DNA from 2 places in the uncultured Salinisphaera sp. genome. Region 2 is predicted to be linked to the other one. Evidence: riboswitches for the same ligand, from Rfam matches in the RefSeq annotation. Region 2 holds a riboswitch; the other holds the start of a gene.
The links. A riboswitch is a leader RNA that binds a small molecule or an ion and turns the genes downstream of it on or off. The one in region 2 is predicted to bind glycine.
Positions count from the first base shown of each region.

Region 1: it holds a riboswitch for glycine, as region 2 does, so the genes downstream of both, ABNU97_RS03185 (D-amino acid dehydrogenase) here and gcvT (glycine cleavage system aminomethyltransferase GcvT) in region 2, are expected to answer to the same signal.

Region 1 covers NZ_CAXGSH010000010.1:6,170-13,561, reverse strand. The annotation lists gene ABNU97_RS03190 (GGDEF domain-containing protein) at 1-749, shown strand, start outside; glycine riboswitch at 1,223-1,314, shown strand; gene ABNU97_RS03185 (D-amino acid dehydrogenase) at 1,474-2,736, shown strand; gene ABNU97_RS03180 (DEAD/DEAH box helicase) at 2,809-4,623, shown strand; gene ABNU97_RS03175 (hypothetical protein) at 4,699-4,986, shown strand; gene ABNU97_RS03170 (ethanolamine ammonia-lyase subunit EutB) at 5,403-6,809, shown strand; gene eutC (ethanolamine ammonia-lyase subunit EutC) at 6,806-7,392, shown strand, end outside.
Region 2 covers NZ_CAXGSH010000004.1:778-8,169, reverse strand. The annotation lists gene ABNU97_RS01440 (JDVT-CTERM domain-containing protein) at 1-673, shown strand, start outside; gene mrtJ (JDVT-CTERM system glutamic-type intramembrane protease) at 732-1,106, shown strand; gene ABNU97_RS01430 (UPF0149 family protein) at 1,241-1,798, shown strand; gene pepP (Xaa-Pro aminopeptidase) at 1,854-3,203, shown strand; gene ubiH (2-octaprenyl-6-methoxyphenyl hydroxylase) at 3,200-4,432, shown strand; gene ABNU97_RS01415 (UbiH/UbiF/VisC/COQ6 family ubiquinone biosynthesis hydroxylase) at 4,429-5,634, shown strand; glycine riboswitch at 5,725-5,817, shown strand; glycine riboswitch at 5,837-5,919, shown strand; gene gcvT (glycine cleavage system aminomethyltransferase GcvT) at 5,974-7,083, shown strand; gene gcvH (glycine cleavage system protein GcvH) at 7,157-7,392, shown strand, end outside.

The DNA of each region.
Region 1 (7,392 bases), on a different contig from region 2:
CAACCGGCGTTACCGTGTTCATATGGGTCTTTCTCGTGCCTTTGCTGTCGCATCTTCTGTTGGGACGATGGCAGGGGTTGTGGGTAGCACTACTGTTCATAGGCTGTGCGGGCGCGATCTTTGTGTACAAGCACGGTATCTGGGGCGGCTGGATCGGGTATCTGAGTGTCGTCAACGTGGTGCTTTGCACGGGCTCCATTCTCGGCTTTTCGTATATCTACGAAGCCAGCCGGGAAAAGACCGAGCACGAACTGCGTGCGCTCGCGCTTGCCGACCCGCTGACGGGGCTCGCCAACCGGTCGCGTTTTCGCGAAGTCTTCGCGCGCGAACGCCAGCGCTATCTGCGCCAGAAAATTCCGCTCGCGATGCTGGTCGTCGATCTCGATCATTTCAAACGCGTGAACGACGACTATGGTCACGATGCCGGCGACATGGCGCTGTGCTTCGTTGCTGAACTGCTGGCCTCGCGCATTCGCCAGACCGACGTCGCCGGCCGGCTGGGCGGCGAGGAGTTCGGGATTCTCTTGTCCGATGTGGATCTGGAACATGCGCGCCGGATCGCCGTCGACCTGCGCGATCTCGTTCGCGACCGGCCGTTCCGCTACCGCGGTAAGGATATTCCGATGTCGGTAAGCATCGGTATCGCCGAACTGGGGCGCGACGGCATGGATTTCAGAACGCTTTTCTCCAAAGCCGATCGTCGTCTGTACCAGGCCAAGGCCGAAGGGCGTAATCGCGTTGTCGGTTGATGTCGATACTTCGCACGGCCCCCATGACGCTTCGGCCTGTTCGTAACCGTCCGGCTGATAACAGGCATACGTGAAACCAGGCACGCCGCGTCCAACGCCTGCGAAGTCATGGAAAATGAAAGACGGGCAGCTGCCTAAGAAGATACGTGCCGACGGCTACGACGCCCTGACCCTTTAACGACGAGATGAGGCCTGCCGGGGTTTTCCAGTCGATGCCCGGCGCTGGTCGTGCCTGGCCCGGCGCCGTCACGGACACCAGACAGGCCAGGGTCGTGCGTACGGATGGATATATCCTGTATGGCGCATCGTCACTCGGTACAGAGCGCGGCGCGATGCCTTGCGCGGTGGCGTTCGGGGAGTGTTGGCATGGGGATTGCTCGTGGTATCTTGCCAAGTAAGCACGCCCGATCTTGAACATCGTCGCGGGCGACGTCATGTCCAGGCCAAAAGCCAACCGACAGGTCTAGAACATCAACGCGATAGCGGGAGAGATCGGCGCACGGCGCCGGCGCCGAAGGAGCAACCGCCCCGGAAACTCTCAGGCACCAAGGACCGTTATCGCGGCCATATCCGAAGAGTCGCGCGGCCGCTGGGCCGGCGTGCACCGAAGGAGCAAGCACACGGTGACAATGCCGTGGGTGAATCTCTCAGGTCCAAGTGACGGAAGGGGCGGCACCTGCACGAGTGCAGGGCATCCACGCACGACACCACCGGATAAAGGCATATGAACCATATAGCAATCATCGGCGGCGGAATCACCGGGGTCACCACGGCCTACGCTCTGGTCCGCCGCGGCTATACCGTGACCCTTTTCGACCGCAATCGCTATGCGGCGATGGAAACCTCGTTCGCCAACGGCGGCCAGCTGTCGGCCTCGAACGCCGAGGTCTGGAATCACTGGCCAATGGTCTTCAAGGGCATGAAATGGATGTTTCGCAGCGACGCACCCTTGTTGGTCAACCCGAAACCTTCCTGGCACAAGCTCTCATGGTTTCTGGAATTCATTGGCGCCATTCCACAGTACGGGCGCAATACCACCGAAACCGCACGAATGGCGATCGAGGCGCGTGAGTTTCTATTCTCCTGGGCGGAGCGTGAAAACATCGATTTCGACGTCAAGCGAAAAGGCATCCTGCATATCTATCGTAATCGGGCCGGCTATCGGCACGCCGAGAAAGTCTCGAAGCTGCTGGCGGCAGGCGGGCTCGAGCGGCAGCCGGTCACACCCGACGAGATGCGTGCAATCGAGCCCGCGCTGGCCGGCGAGTATTACGGCGGCTTCTTCACGGAAAGCGATTCCAGCGGCGATATTCACAAGTTCACCCAGGGGCTGGCCCGGGCCGCGCAGGCGCAGGGCGTGCAGTTTCGTTACAACAACACCGTAGAAAGCCTCAAGACCGACGGTCGCAGGGTGACGATAGCGGCCTGTGACAACGACACGCCCGAAGACCGGGTGACGCTCGATTTCGACGGGGTGGTGGTCTGTGCCGGCACCGGCAGCCGCGAGATCGCCTCGCAGCTGGGCGACCGGGTCAACGTTTATCCGGTGAAGGGTTATTCGATTACCGTGAATCTGGAAGACGAGGCATCGAAACAGGGCGCGCCCGAGGTGAGCCTGCTCGATGACGAAACCAAGCTCGTTTGTGCGCGTCTGGGCGACGACCGCTTTCGTGTGGCCGGCACCGCCGAGTTCAACGGATTCAACCGCGATATTCGCGCCGACCGTATTGCGCCACTGGTCGAGTGGGTGAAACAGTGCTTTCCCGACGTCAAGACCCGTCAGGTGGTGCCCTGGGCCGGGCTACGCCCGATGATGCCGAACATGATGCCGCGGGTCGGGGCCGGGCGCGCACCGAACGTGTTCTACAACACCGGGCACGGCCACCTGGGCTGGACGCTGTCAGCGCTCACCGCCGATTCGATTGCGGCGATCGTCGATGACGCGGCAACCGAAAAACAGGGACCGACGACGGTGAATAACGGGTAGAATAGTTGCCCGCGCCGTTCTGGCGCAGTGTTTCTTCGGGCGCGCGTCCGCGCCCGTGCCTTCAGGCTATGCATGTCCGTCCCTACCGAAAATGAATCCCCGCAGATCGCCTTCAGCGATCTGGCTTTATCCGATGCCGTGATGGCAGCGCTGGCCGATGTCGGCTACGAAACGCCGTCGCCGATCCAGGCCGCGACCATTCCGCCCTTGCTCGAAGGCAAGGACGTGCTGGGCCAGGCCCAGACGGGTACCGGCAAGACCGCGGCCTTTGCGCTGCCCATTCTTTCCGGCCTGCCGGAACGTGGCAAAGGTGGCAAGGGACCACAGGCGCTGGTGCTTACACCCACGCGCGAACTCACGATCCAGGTCGCGGAAGCGTTTCAGCGTTATGCCGCGCATATGCCGGGCTTTCACGTGTTGCCTATCTACGGCGGACAGGGCTATGGCCCGCAGCTTGCAGCGCTCAAGCGCGGCGTGAACGTGGTCGTGGGCACGCCGGGCCGGGTGATGGATCATCTCAAGCGCGGCACGCTCAAGCTCGACGGGCTCGACTGGATGGTGCTCGACGAAGCCGACGAGATGCTGCGCATGGGCTTCATCGAAGACGTGGAATGGATCTTCGAGCACACGCCGGCGCAACGTCAGGTCGCACTGTTTTCGGCCACCATGCCGAGCGCGATCCGCCGTATCGCCAAGACCCACCTGCGCGAGCCGCAGGAAATCACCATCCAGACGAAGACCACCACGGCGGTCAATATCCGCCAGCGCTACTGGATCGTCGGCGGCGGCACGAGCAAGCTCGATGCGCTCACGCGGTTGCTCGAAGCCGAGCCTTTCGATGCGATGATCGTGTTCGCACGCACCAAGAAATCGACCGACGAACTCGCCGAGCGCCTGTCGGCGCGTGGCTATGCCTGTGCCGCGCTCAACGGCGATATTGCCCAGAATCAGCGCGAGCGTACGGTAGCCAAGCTCAAGAACGGGCAGCTCGACATCATTGTTGCCACCGACGTGGCCGCGCGCGGGCTCGACGTGGAACGCATCAGCCACGTGATCAATTTCGATATCCCCCACGATACCGAGGCCTATGTGCATCGTATCGGACGCACCGGGCGGGCCGGTCGCGAGGGCGATGCGATCCTGTTCGTGACCATGCGCGAAAAGCATCTGTTCAAGGCGATCGAACGTGCCACCCGTCAGGCCATCGAGCCGATGGATCTGCCGAGCATCGCCGAGGTCAACGAGCAGCGCGTAGCCCGTTTCAAGCAGCGCATTTCGGTCACGCTGGCCGAAGGCAAGCTCAAGCCGTTTCGCGAACTGCTCGAAGAGTATCGCGCCGAACACAACGTCGAGCCCGAAGAACTGGCCGCAGCGCTTGCCTACTTGGCCCAGGGCGACGAGCCGCTGATGCTGGCGCCGAGCAGCAAGGCCGATCGCGGTGCAGGCCCGCGCGACATGGGCGCACAAACGCCCAAGAGCTCGAACAAGGGTGCCGCCCGCCAGCAGTCCTTCGGCGAGGGTGATCTGGAAACGTTCCGTATCGAGGTCGGCCGTAGCCATGGCGTAGAGCCGCGCAATATCGTGGGCGCGATCGCCAACGAGGCGGGCGTCGACAGCGCGCATATCGGCCGGATCGATATCCGCGACGATTTCAGTCTCGTCGATTTGCCCAAGGGCATGCCCGAAGATATCTTCGCCCATCTCAAGACTGTTTGGGTGGCCGGTCGTCAGCTAGCGATCAGTCGTGAGCACGGCGCGCCGCCGCCACCGCCCGCCGGGCGACGTAAACCAAAGCCCAAACCCGGGCCGAAGAAGCCGGGCAAGGCCAAAGCAAAGGCAGGCAAGGCCAAACCCGGCAAGCGTCGGGCCAAGCCGAAAAGCGACTGAGGCGCCCGCCCGCTTGAAACGTTCGACATAGGCCGCAGGGTGGTTCGCAGTTGCGGCCACCCGAGGGCACACACCATGAACTCGACGACCCCCACCCATATCGATATCGGCGGCATCGCGCTGCCCCGAGAGGAGCTGGCACAGGTTCTGCCCGATATCGAACGCTTCGAACAGCATTTGCCCGATGCGCTCGCGGTCGACCGTGATATGAAAGCCAGTGGTGGTGCCGTACCGGATTACGTGCGCCAGTGGCCGCAGGCACGTATCGATGCCGTGGTCCGTACGCTCAAGGAAGTCGGCAGCCTGCGCGAGCAGGCCAGCGAGCAGATGCAAAGCGCCGGCGCCGGTCGTAGCCGCCACTGACGACAGACGGTCGCCGTCCCGCAGTCATCGCGCGATTACGGTGCGGTGATTAAAGGCGATGTTCGCTTGAGGGAGCTCTGCATAACCTCTCGCGTATCGCGTTCGAGGCCGAACCGCTGAGCGGCCGGTGCTTTGCGCGCGATTGGACAGGCAAGTTAGCGCGTGGCGTGCTCAAGCCAATAGCCAAGTTGCACGGTCGCGAACGCTGACGCCGATCAATCGCGCGCACAGCGCACGGCGCGACCGTGACGGGTCGTGCAGAGTTTCCCTCGCACCTGGAACGCATCTTGCTGTGCATGGGCCATGGCCTGTGTCATATTCAGATTGAGCGCCCGCGCCCCGTACGGGCTGATACCTGCTGTGCGCAGTCGGCAACCGCATGACGTCGCTTACGCGACGACGGAGGTGCAAGCGAGATGAGTGGCCGCTATCGCTATACTCTGGGCGAACGAAGCTATCGCTTCGAGAGCCTGGCCGAGCTCATGGCCAAGGCCACGCCGGCGCGATCGGGGGATCGTCTGGCGGGCGTCATCGCCGAATCGGCCGAACAACGCGTCGTCGCCCAGATGGCGTTGGCCGACCTGCCCTTGGCGACCTTCCTCGAAGACCTGTTGGTACCCTACGAGGAAGATGAAATCACCCGCCTGATTGTCGATCGCCACGATCGCCAGGCGTTCGAAACGATTTCGAGCTTCACCGTCGGCGATTTTCGTAACTGGCTGCTCAGCGACGATGCCACGCCCGAAGTGCTCGAAGCCTTACGGCCCGGTATCACCCCGGAGATGGCGGCGGCCGTGTGCAAGATCATGCGCAATCAGGACTTGATCCTGGTGGCGCGCAAGTGCCGGGTGCGCAGTGCGTTTCGCAATACCATCGGCCTGGCGGGCCATTTGTCGACGCGTCTGCAGCCGAATCACCCCACCGACGATCTGACCGGCATCGCGGCGAGTATTTTCGATGGGCTGCTCTATGGCAACGGCGATGCCGTGATCGGTATCAACCCGGCCACGGATAACGTCGCCCAGTCGGTCAAGCTGTTGCATATGCTCGACGCGGTGATCCGCAAATACGAAATCCCCACCCAGTCCTGCGTGCTCACCCATGTCACGAACACGCTGGAAGCGATCGAGCAGGGCGCACCGGTGGATCTGGTGTTCCAGTCGATCGGCGGCACCGAAGCGACCAATCGCGGATTCGGGTTCGGCCTGGCCGAACTCGCCGAAGCCCGCGACGCGGCGTTGTCGCTCAAGCGCGGCAGCGTGGGCGATAACGTCATGTATTTCGAAACCGGGCAGGGCAGTTCGCTGTCGGCGGATGCCCACCACGGCCTGGACCAGCAGACCTGCGAGGCGCGCGCCTATGCGGTGGCGCGCGAGTTCAAGCCGTTGCTGGTTAACACCGTGGTCGGCTTCATCGGCCCGGAATATCTGTTCGACGGCAAGGAAATCACCCGCGCGGGCCTGGAAGATCATTTCTGCGGCAAGCTGCTGGGTGTGCCGATGGGCTGCGACGTGTGCTACACCAACCATGCCGAAGCCGACCAGAACGATATGGACAACCTGCTTACGCTGCTGGGCGTGGCCGGCTGTAATTTCGTGATGGGTATTCCGGGCTCCGACGACATCATGCTCAATTACCAGACCACCTCGTTTCACGATGCGCTCTATGTACGCCGTGCGCTCGGGCTCAAGCCCGCGCCCGAGTTCGAGGCCTGGCTCGAACATATGGAGATCGTGCGCGACGGCGATTCGCAGCGCCTGTCCGAGCGCTTGCCGCAGGCATTCGCGCGCTCGCTGGAGCGGCTGCCCGAGACCGGCTCATGAGCGATCGCAAGCCGTCGACACCGGCCGACACGCCAGCCGCGGCTGGCGACGACATTGGCGTGGTAGACAACCCCTGGCAGGGGCTACGTGCATTCACCGATGCGCGTATCGGCCTCGGGCGTGCCGGCATCAGCCTGCCGACCCAGCGCATGCTCGAATTCCAGCTCGCCCATGCGCAGGCGAAGGACGCTGTTCATTGGCCGCTGGATGTAGCCGCGCTTAGCGAGCAGGTCACCGATACGCTCGATATCGACGCGCCGCTTCGGCTACACAGCCGGGCCAGCGATCGCACCGAGTATCTGCAACGTCCGGATCTGGGCCGGCGGCTGGACGAGGACTCGCGAAGAAGCCTCGACGAGACGGCCGATGCCGATGGGTCACCCTTCGACCTCGCGTTGGTGATCGTCGATGGCCTGTCGGCGCGTGCGATCGAGGCCCATGCCGTGAATTTCGTCGCCGCGCTCACCCGTGAACTCGAGGCCGATGAAAACGACTGGCGGTGTGCGCCGCTGACCGTGGTCGAGCAGGGCCGGGTCGCCATCGGCGACGAAGTGGGCGAAGCGCTCAACGCCCGCGCGGTGCT
Region 2 (7,392 bases):
GGTCGCGCTCATCGACAACGCCAACTCGCGAGCCGGGCAGTTTCCGCAGACCAGCGACGGCGGCGCACGCTTGCCCGATATTTACAGCACCTTCATCCAGGATCTGTCCTTCCCCGGCGACCCGCTCTGGACCGAGCTCACCGACGAGCAGCGTGCCCAGTCCTTGACCAACAGCGAAAACGTGGTCTGGAGCGATATCAATACCGGCAGCCGCGCGGCCAGTATTCTCACCGACGGTCTTAAGGAGGGCCGGGTGATGCTGTATGCGCCGTCGCCTGTCAGTCCCGGCAGCTCGATCTCGCACTGGGACGAGTCGCTTTCTCCGGACCAGATCATGGAGCCTTTTGCCACCGGCAACGACAATGTCGCCAGCGGCATCGGTCTGACCACCTGCGTGCTTGAAGACATCGGTTGGACGCTGGCTAACGGCGCGCGTTGCCCGGACGAGGCCGATCAGGCCATCGCCGAGCCTGACGACGACACCGAGGAAGAACCTGCCGAACCCGTCACCGAACCGGTGGTGAGCACGGGTGGTTCTTCAAGTTCGGACAGCAGCAGCGGCAGCAGCGGCGGCGGCTGTACGCTGACCGGCGAAGGTCGTTTCGACCCGCTCTGGGTCCTGCTGCTCGCAGCGGCCGCGGTTGGGGTGGGTCGCCGTCGTCGGCTCGTCTGAGCCGACACCGCGATCCCCCTGGGGCGACCCGGTTTATGCGGCGGCGCTTGTCGCCGCCGTGCCCGCTCTCTGGCTGATCACGCTCGCCACGCCAGCGCAGTTTCTACTGCGCTGGCCGGGCACACAGGTCTTCGTCTTGGCGGTCGTCGTACTGCCCCTGCTCGAAGAAATAGTGTTTCGGCTCGGCGTGCACGACTGGCTGCGTGGCCGTATGCGCAGGCGCTGGGGGCCGCTGAGCGCGGCCAATCTCCTGACTGCCGTGCTGTTTGCCGGCGCGCATCTGTTGGCCCATCCGCCGGCCTGGGCGCTGGCGACTTTTTTCCCCGCGCTCGTATTCGGCGTGCTCTGGGAACGGCATGCCAGGCTCTGGTCGCCGGCGAGCGTGCATGCCTTCTATAACCTCATCTATTTCTGCTGCCTGGGCGTTGTTTAGAGGCCGGGGGCTGATACGAGGGCGGCGCCCCAGCCCGGCCAAGGTCCGGCCAAGCACAGTCGCCCACGAACTTCGATGCGCCGGGTCAATAGTCGGCTTTGCTACCATGGCGTATTGCAAAAAAGCAGCGCGACATGAGCCAAGGCAACAGCCAGAACAACATCTTCGATGCCCTCCAGATAGGCCTGACCCAGGCCGAGTCGGTACAGACGCCGGGCGAGGTGCACGGCACGCTCACCGGCATGCTCTGTGTCGATAACGAAATCAGCGGCGCGCGCGCGGTCGAAGACGTCAAGAACGACAAGATCGAAGGCGCGCTGGACGCGCTGCGCGAGATGACCCTGGAAGGCCTGTTCGATCCGGACCTGAGTTTTCAGCCACTGCTGCCGGCCGACGATGTCGATCTGGAACGGCGCGTGCAGGCGCTCGCACGCTGGTGTGCCGGTTTTCTCTATGGCCTGAGCGCCGACGGCAGCTTCGATATCAACAACCTCTCCGGCGAAGTCCGCGAGGTGGTCAACGACCTCACCGAGCTGTCGCGCGCGGGCCTGACCGCCGAAGACGCGGACAACGAATCGGCCGAAGCCGACTATGCCGAGCTGGTGGAATACGTGCGGGTCGGCGTACAGATGGTCTTCCTCGAGCTTCAGCCCGGGCGCGAAGGGCCCACGCGGCGCGAGTCGCTGCACTAGCAATCGCGATGACGGGTTCGGTTTGTTTTCTTGAAAGGCTTGGACGAGGGATCGGATGAGAGACCAATCGCATCTGCAGCACAGCGACGAGCCGGCGATTCATGCAGCCCGTCGTGCGCGCATCGCGGATATCGTGGGCCCGGATGGCGTGGCGATGATCGCGGCCACCCCCGAGCGCAACCGCAATAACGATGTCGATTATCCCTATCGGCCGAACAGCGATTTTCGCTATCTGACCGGCTTCTGCGAGCCCGAGGCGATCGCGGTGATCGCGCCCGGCTTCGAGGCCGGGGATTACATCCTGTTCTGTCGTGCCCGCAACGCCGATCAGGAGGTCTGGATCGGCCGGCGGGCCGGTCCGGACGGCGCCATGGCCGACTACGGCGCCGATCAGGCCTTTGCCATCCACGAATTCGAGGATTGGCTCGCGCGTCTGCTGGACGGCCGTCGCAGGCTCTATCTGTCTTTCGGCACGCATCCCGAATTCGAGCAGAGCGTGCTCGATCAGCTCGGCGGTATGCGCAGCCAGGGGCGGGGCGGCGTGCCGCCGCGCGAAATCGTGGCCCTCGACGGCCTGCTCCACGACATGCGCCTGCGCAAGTCCGAACACGAAGTCGCACTCATGCGCCAGGCGGCTGCCACCTCGGCGCGTGCGCACAGCGCGGCCATGCAGGCGGTACGTCCCGGCATGTACGAGTATCAGCTCGCCGCCGTGCTGCATTACACCTTCGAAAGCGACGGCATGCACTGGGCCTATCCGAGCATTGTCGGGGCGGGCGAGAACGCCTGCGTGCTGCACTACATCGAAAACAGCGCGCCCATGGCCGACGGCGACCTGGTGTTGATCGATGCCGGCGCCGAATATCGCGGCTATGCCGGCGATATCACCCGCACCTTTCCGGTGAACGGGCGTTTTTCCGATGCCCAGCGCGAGCTTTACGACATCGTGCTCGCGGCCAACCGGGCCGCGATCGAGGCCGCCCGACCCGGCCAGCCGATGAACGCCGTCCACCAGGCGGCGCTAAGAGTGCTGGTGGCGGGGCTGATTGATGTCGGCCTGCTCGAAGGTACGGTCGACGAGGTCATCGCCGCCGAAAGCTACCGCGCCTATTTCATGCACGGCACCAGCCACTGGCTGGGCATGGACGTCCACGACGTGGGCGACTATAAAGTGGATGGAGAATGGCGCCTGCTCGAACCCGGCATGGCGCTGACCGTGGAGCCCGGACTGTATGTCCGGGGCCAGGACAACCCGTCGTCGCGCTTTGCGGATATCGGTATCCGGGTCGAGGACGATATCGTCATCACCGAAACCGGCTGTGAAGTGCTCACGGCCGACGTGCCCAAGGACGCCGACGAGATCGAGGCATTGATGGCCAAACCCTATCGGAGCGAAACCCCGTGAGCGGCGAGTACGACATTGCCGTAGTGGGCGGTGGCCTGGCCGGCGCGACGTTTGCCTGCGCGCTGGCCGATACCGGGCTGAAAATCGCGCTGGTCGAGGCCGTGGCCTTCGATGCGCCGGCCGACGAGAACATGAAAGCGCGCACCACCGCGATCGCGGCCGGTACCCGGGGGATGTTCGAGGCGCTGGATCTGTGGGCCGATATCGCCCACGACGCCGCGCCCATCAAACGATTGCACGTATCCCAAAAGGGCCGTTTCGGCAGCGTGCGGGTGAATGCCGCCGACTACGATCTGCCGGCACTGGGCTATGTGTTGCCCAACCTCACCATGATCGAGGCGCTGCGCGCCCGGCTGGCGCAGATGAGCCAGGTGGATGTGATTGCCCCGGCACGCTTCAAATCGCTCACCCGCGACGCCGCGGGCGAACGCATCGAACTGACCTGTGCGGTCGGCGACGGCGAAAGCCGGACATTGAGTACCCGCCTGCTGGTCGGCGCCGACGGCGCGCAATCCTCGGTACGCGGCGCGCTGGGTATCGGCGCGCGCACCGACGATTATCAGCAGCGTGCCATCGTTACCTTCGTAGAGCCCGAACGCGCCCACGGCGGCTGTGCCTACGAGCGCTTCACCCCGGACGGGCCGGTGGCCCTGCTGCCCTGTACACGGGCCAGCTGTGCCGCGGTATGGACGCTGCCCAGCGAACGCGCCGAGCAGATGTGCGCGGTCAGCGATGACGAATTCATCGACGGCCTGCAGGCGGCCTTCGGCCAGCGTCTGGGCCAGCTCAAGCTGGCCGGGCCGCGCGGCAGCTATCCGCTGGCGCGGGTGCTGTGCGACCGGGCCGCGGTCGATCGCGCCGTGCTTATCGGCAATGCCGGCCATGCCCTGCATCCGGCGGCCGCCCAGGGGTTCAATCTGGCGATTCGCGATGCGCTGCTGCTGGCCGCGATGCTGCGCGAGCGCCTCGCCGCCAATCCCGATTTCGATCCCGGCGACGGCGATCTGTTGGCCGCCTGGGCCGAGGCTCGGCGCCCGGACCAGCATCGCGTGGCCAATTTCACCGACGCCATCGTGCGCCTGTTTTCCAACCGTATTCCCATGCTCGACCATGCCCGCGGCGCGGGTTTGTTCGGTCTGTCGCTGATGCCGTCGATTCGCGACGACATGGCCCGGCGCAGCATGGGGCTGGCCCTGGCCCCGGCGCGTATTCGCAAGGCAAGCTCATGAGTAGTCACAATCCGCGTTATGACGTGGCCATCGTCGGCGGCGGCATGGTCGGTGCCGTGCTCGCGGTGGCGCTGTCGCGTGCCGATTTCTCGGTGGCACTGGTCGAAGCCAAACGCCCGCCGCGTTTCGATACCAGCCAGGACTACGGGCTGCGCGTGTCGGCGATTGCGCCAGGCACGCGGCGCGTACTCGAGAATCTCGACCTGTGGGCCTCGGTCGAGCGCCGGCGCTGCTGCGCGTTCACCGGCATGAAGGTCTGGGAGGCCGGCGGCGCCAGCGAGCTGTTTCTCGAACATACCGCGGTGGGGCTGCCCGAGCTCGGGCATATCGTCGAAAACAACCTGATCGTCGACAGCGCGTGGCAGGCGCTCACCGATGTCGATATCTACTGCCCGGCGAAGATGGAAAGCCTGGCCTTCGACCCGGATGCCGCCCGACTGCGTCTCGACGACGGAACGACCGTGAGCGCGGCGCTCGTGGTTGGCGCGGAAGGCGCGAATTCCCCGGTGCGGGCAGCGGCCGGCATAGAAACCACGGGCTGGTCGTACGGCCAGCGTTGTACCGTCGGTACGGTCACCCCGGCGCGGCATCATCGCCATATCGCCTGGCAGCGCTTTACCGAAACCGGGCCGGTGGCGTTTCTGCCGCTTTCGGACGGTCGTTGCTCGCTCGCCTGGCACGCCGACGATGCGCTCGCCGCGGAGCTTGCCGAACTCGACGACGAGACGTTTCGTGCACGCCTGAGCGAAGCCAGCGGGCATGTGCTGGGTGAAATCGAGCATATGGATCGGCGGGCGTCCTTCCCGCTCAAGCTCCAGCATGCCCGCGAATATTGTCGTCCGCGGGTGGCGCTGGCCGGCGATGCCGCGCATGTGGTGCACCCGATGGCGGGTCAGGGGGTCAACCTTGGCCTTCTCGACGTGGCGGGCATGGTCGAAGCGCTCGAAGCCGGGCGCGCGGCCGGTCGCGATGCCGGCGACATGACCTACCTGCGCCGCTATCAGCGTGCGCGCATGGCCGAGAACCTGATGATGTTGGGCATCACCGACGCCTTCAAACGCGTCTATGGCAGCGCCAACCCCTTGCTGCGCAACCTGCGCCAGAGCGCGATCGCGGCGGCAGCGAACCTTGCCCCGGTTCGCCAGATCATGATTCACCATGCGGTGGGTCTGTCCGACAACGGCCCGCGGCTGCTGCAATAACGCAAAACGCCTGTATTTTGCAGTGAAAAGCGGTTCCGGGGCCGACGCTTGGCCTGTATGGATCGCGCCGGTATAGTCGAGGCCACGGTCAATAACCGCGTGGGAGAGAACGGGCCATCGCCCGTCACCGAAGGCGCAAATTTCCGCCCGGAAACGCTCAGGTACCCGAACCACGCGCGCGCCGGCGTCATGACGCGCCGGCTTGATCGACTCTGGAGAGCAGTCGTGTGAACCACGGCTCACCGAAGGGGCGAATCTCTCAGGTGCCAGGACAGAGGGGCGGCAGGCGAAAGCCCGGGCCGGCCCGTATTCTGTTGATTCATCTGCAAAGAGATTGTCATGGCCAAACGCACCCCGCTCTATGACGCACATGTCGCCGACGGCGCCAAGCTTGTGGATTTCGCCGGCTGGGACATGCCGATCGACTACGGCTCCCAGATCTCCGAACACAACGCCGTACGCGAGAGCGTGGGCATGTTCGACGTGTCGCATATGGCCGTCGTCGATATCCGCGGTCGAGAGTCGCGCGAATTCCTGCGCTGGCTGCTGGCCAATGACGTGGCCAAGATCGACGAGGCCGGGCGCGCGCTCTATACCTGCATGCTCAACACCCGCGGCGGCGTGATCGACGATCTCATCGTCTATCACCTGAGTGACGATCTGTATCGCGTCGTGGTCAATGCAGCGACCACGGAAAAGGATCTGGCCTGGATCGGCAGTCAGGCCCGCGATTACGACGTGTCGATCGAGCACCGCCAGGATCTGGCCATTATCGCCGTGCAGGGCCCGCGCGGGCGCGACATCGCCGCCGAGCTGTTCGACGACGATTTGAAGGCCGCTGCGCTCAAGCTAAAGCCGTTTCGCGTGGTCGCGCAGGATGATCGCTCGATCGGGCGCACCGGCTATACCGGCGAAGACGGTTTCGAGCTCGTACTACCGGCCGACGAGGCCGTGAACGCATGGAAGACGCTGCGCGACAAGGGCGTAGCGCCCATCGGCCTGGGCGCGCGCGACACGCTGCGCCTGGAAGCGGGCCTGAATCTTTATGGCCAGGATATGGACGAAGACCGCACCCCGCTGGAATCGGGCCTGGCCTGGACCGTGGCCTTCAAGCCCGAAGAGCGCGATTTTGTTGGCCGCTCGGCGCTGGAGCACATGCGCGCACAGGGCGTCGACCAAAAGCTGGTTGGGCTGGTGCTGGAAGGGCGTGGCGTGATGCGCAGCAAGACCGCGGTGCGTGCCGTCGACAGCGATGTCGAGGAAGAACATGCCGAGGGCAAAATCACCAGCGGCAGCTATGCGCCGACGTTGTCGTGCTCGGTCGCGCTCGCCCGAGTGCCCGCCGATTGGGAACACAGCGTCGAAGTGTGTTTGCGCGGCAAGTGGCAGCCTGCGCGCATCGTTCGCTATCCGTTCGTGCGTAATGGCGAGAGCCGCCTCGACGACTGAGCGTTTTTCTCAGTAGCCTTTAATCCACCGAACCATCGCGCGCACCGCGCCAACCTGCTGCAAGGGGAGCCCCATGAGCGAAGTACCCAAGGATCTGTCCTATACCAAGACCCACGAATGGATCGACTACGACGGCGACGGCACCTGCACGGTCGGCATCACCGACTATGCGCAGTCCTCGCTCGGCGACCTGGTATTCGTCGAACTGCCCGACGCCGGTACCAAGGTGGGCGCCGGCGATGCGGTGGCCGTGGTGGAATCGGTCAAGGCGGCCTCGGATATCTATGCGCCGCTCGACGGCGAAATCGC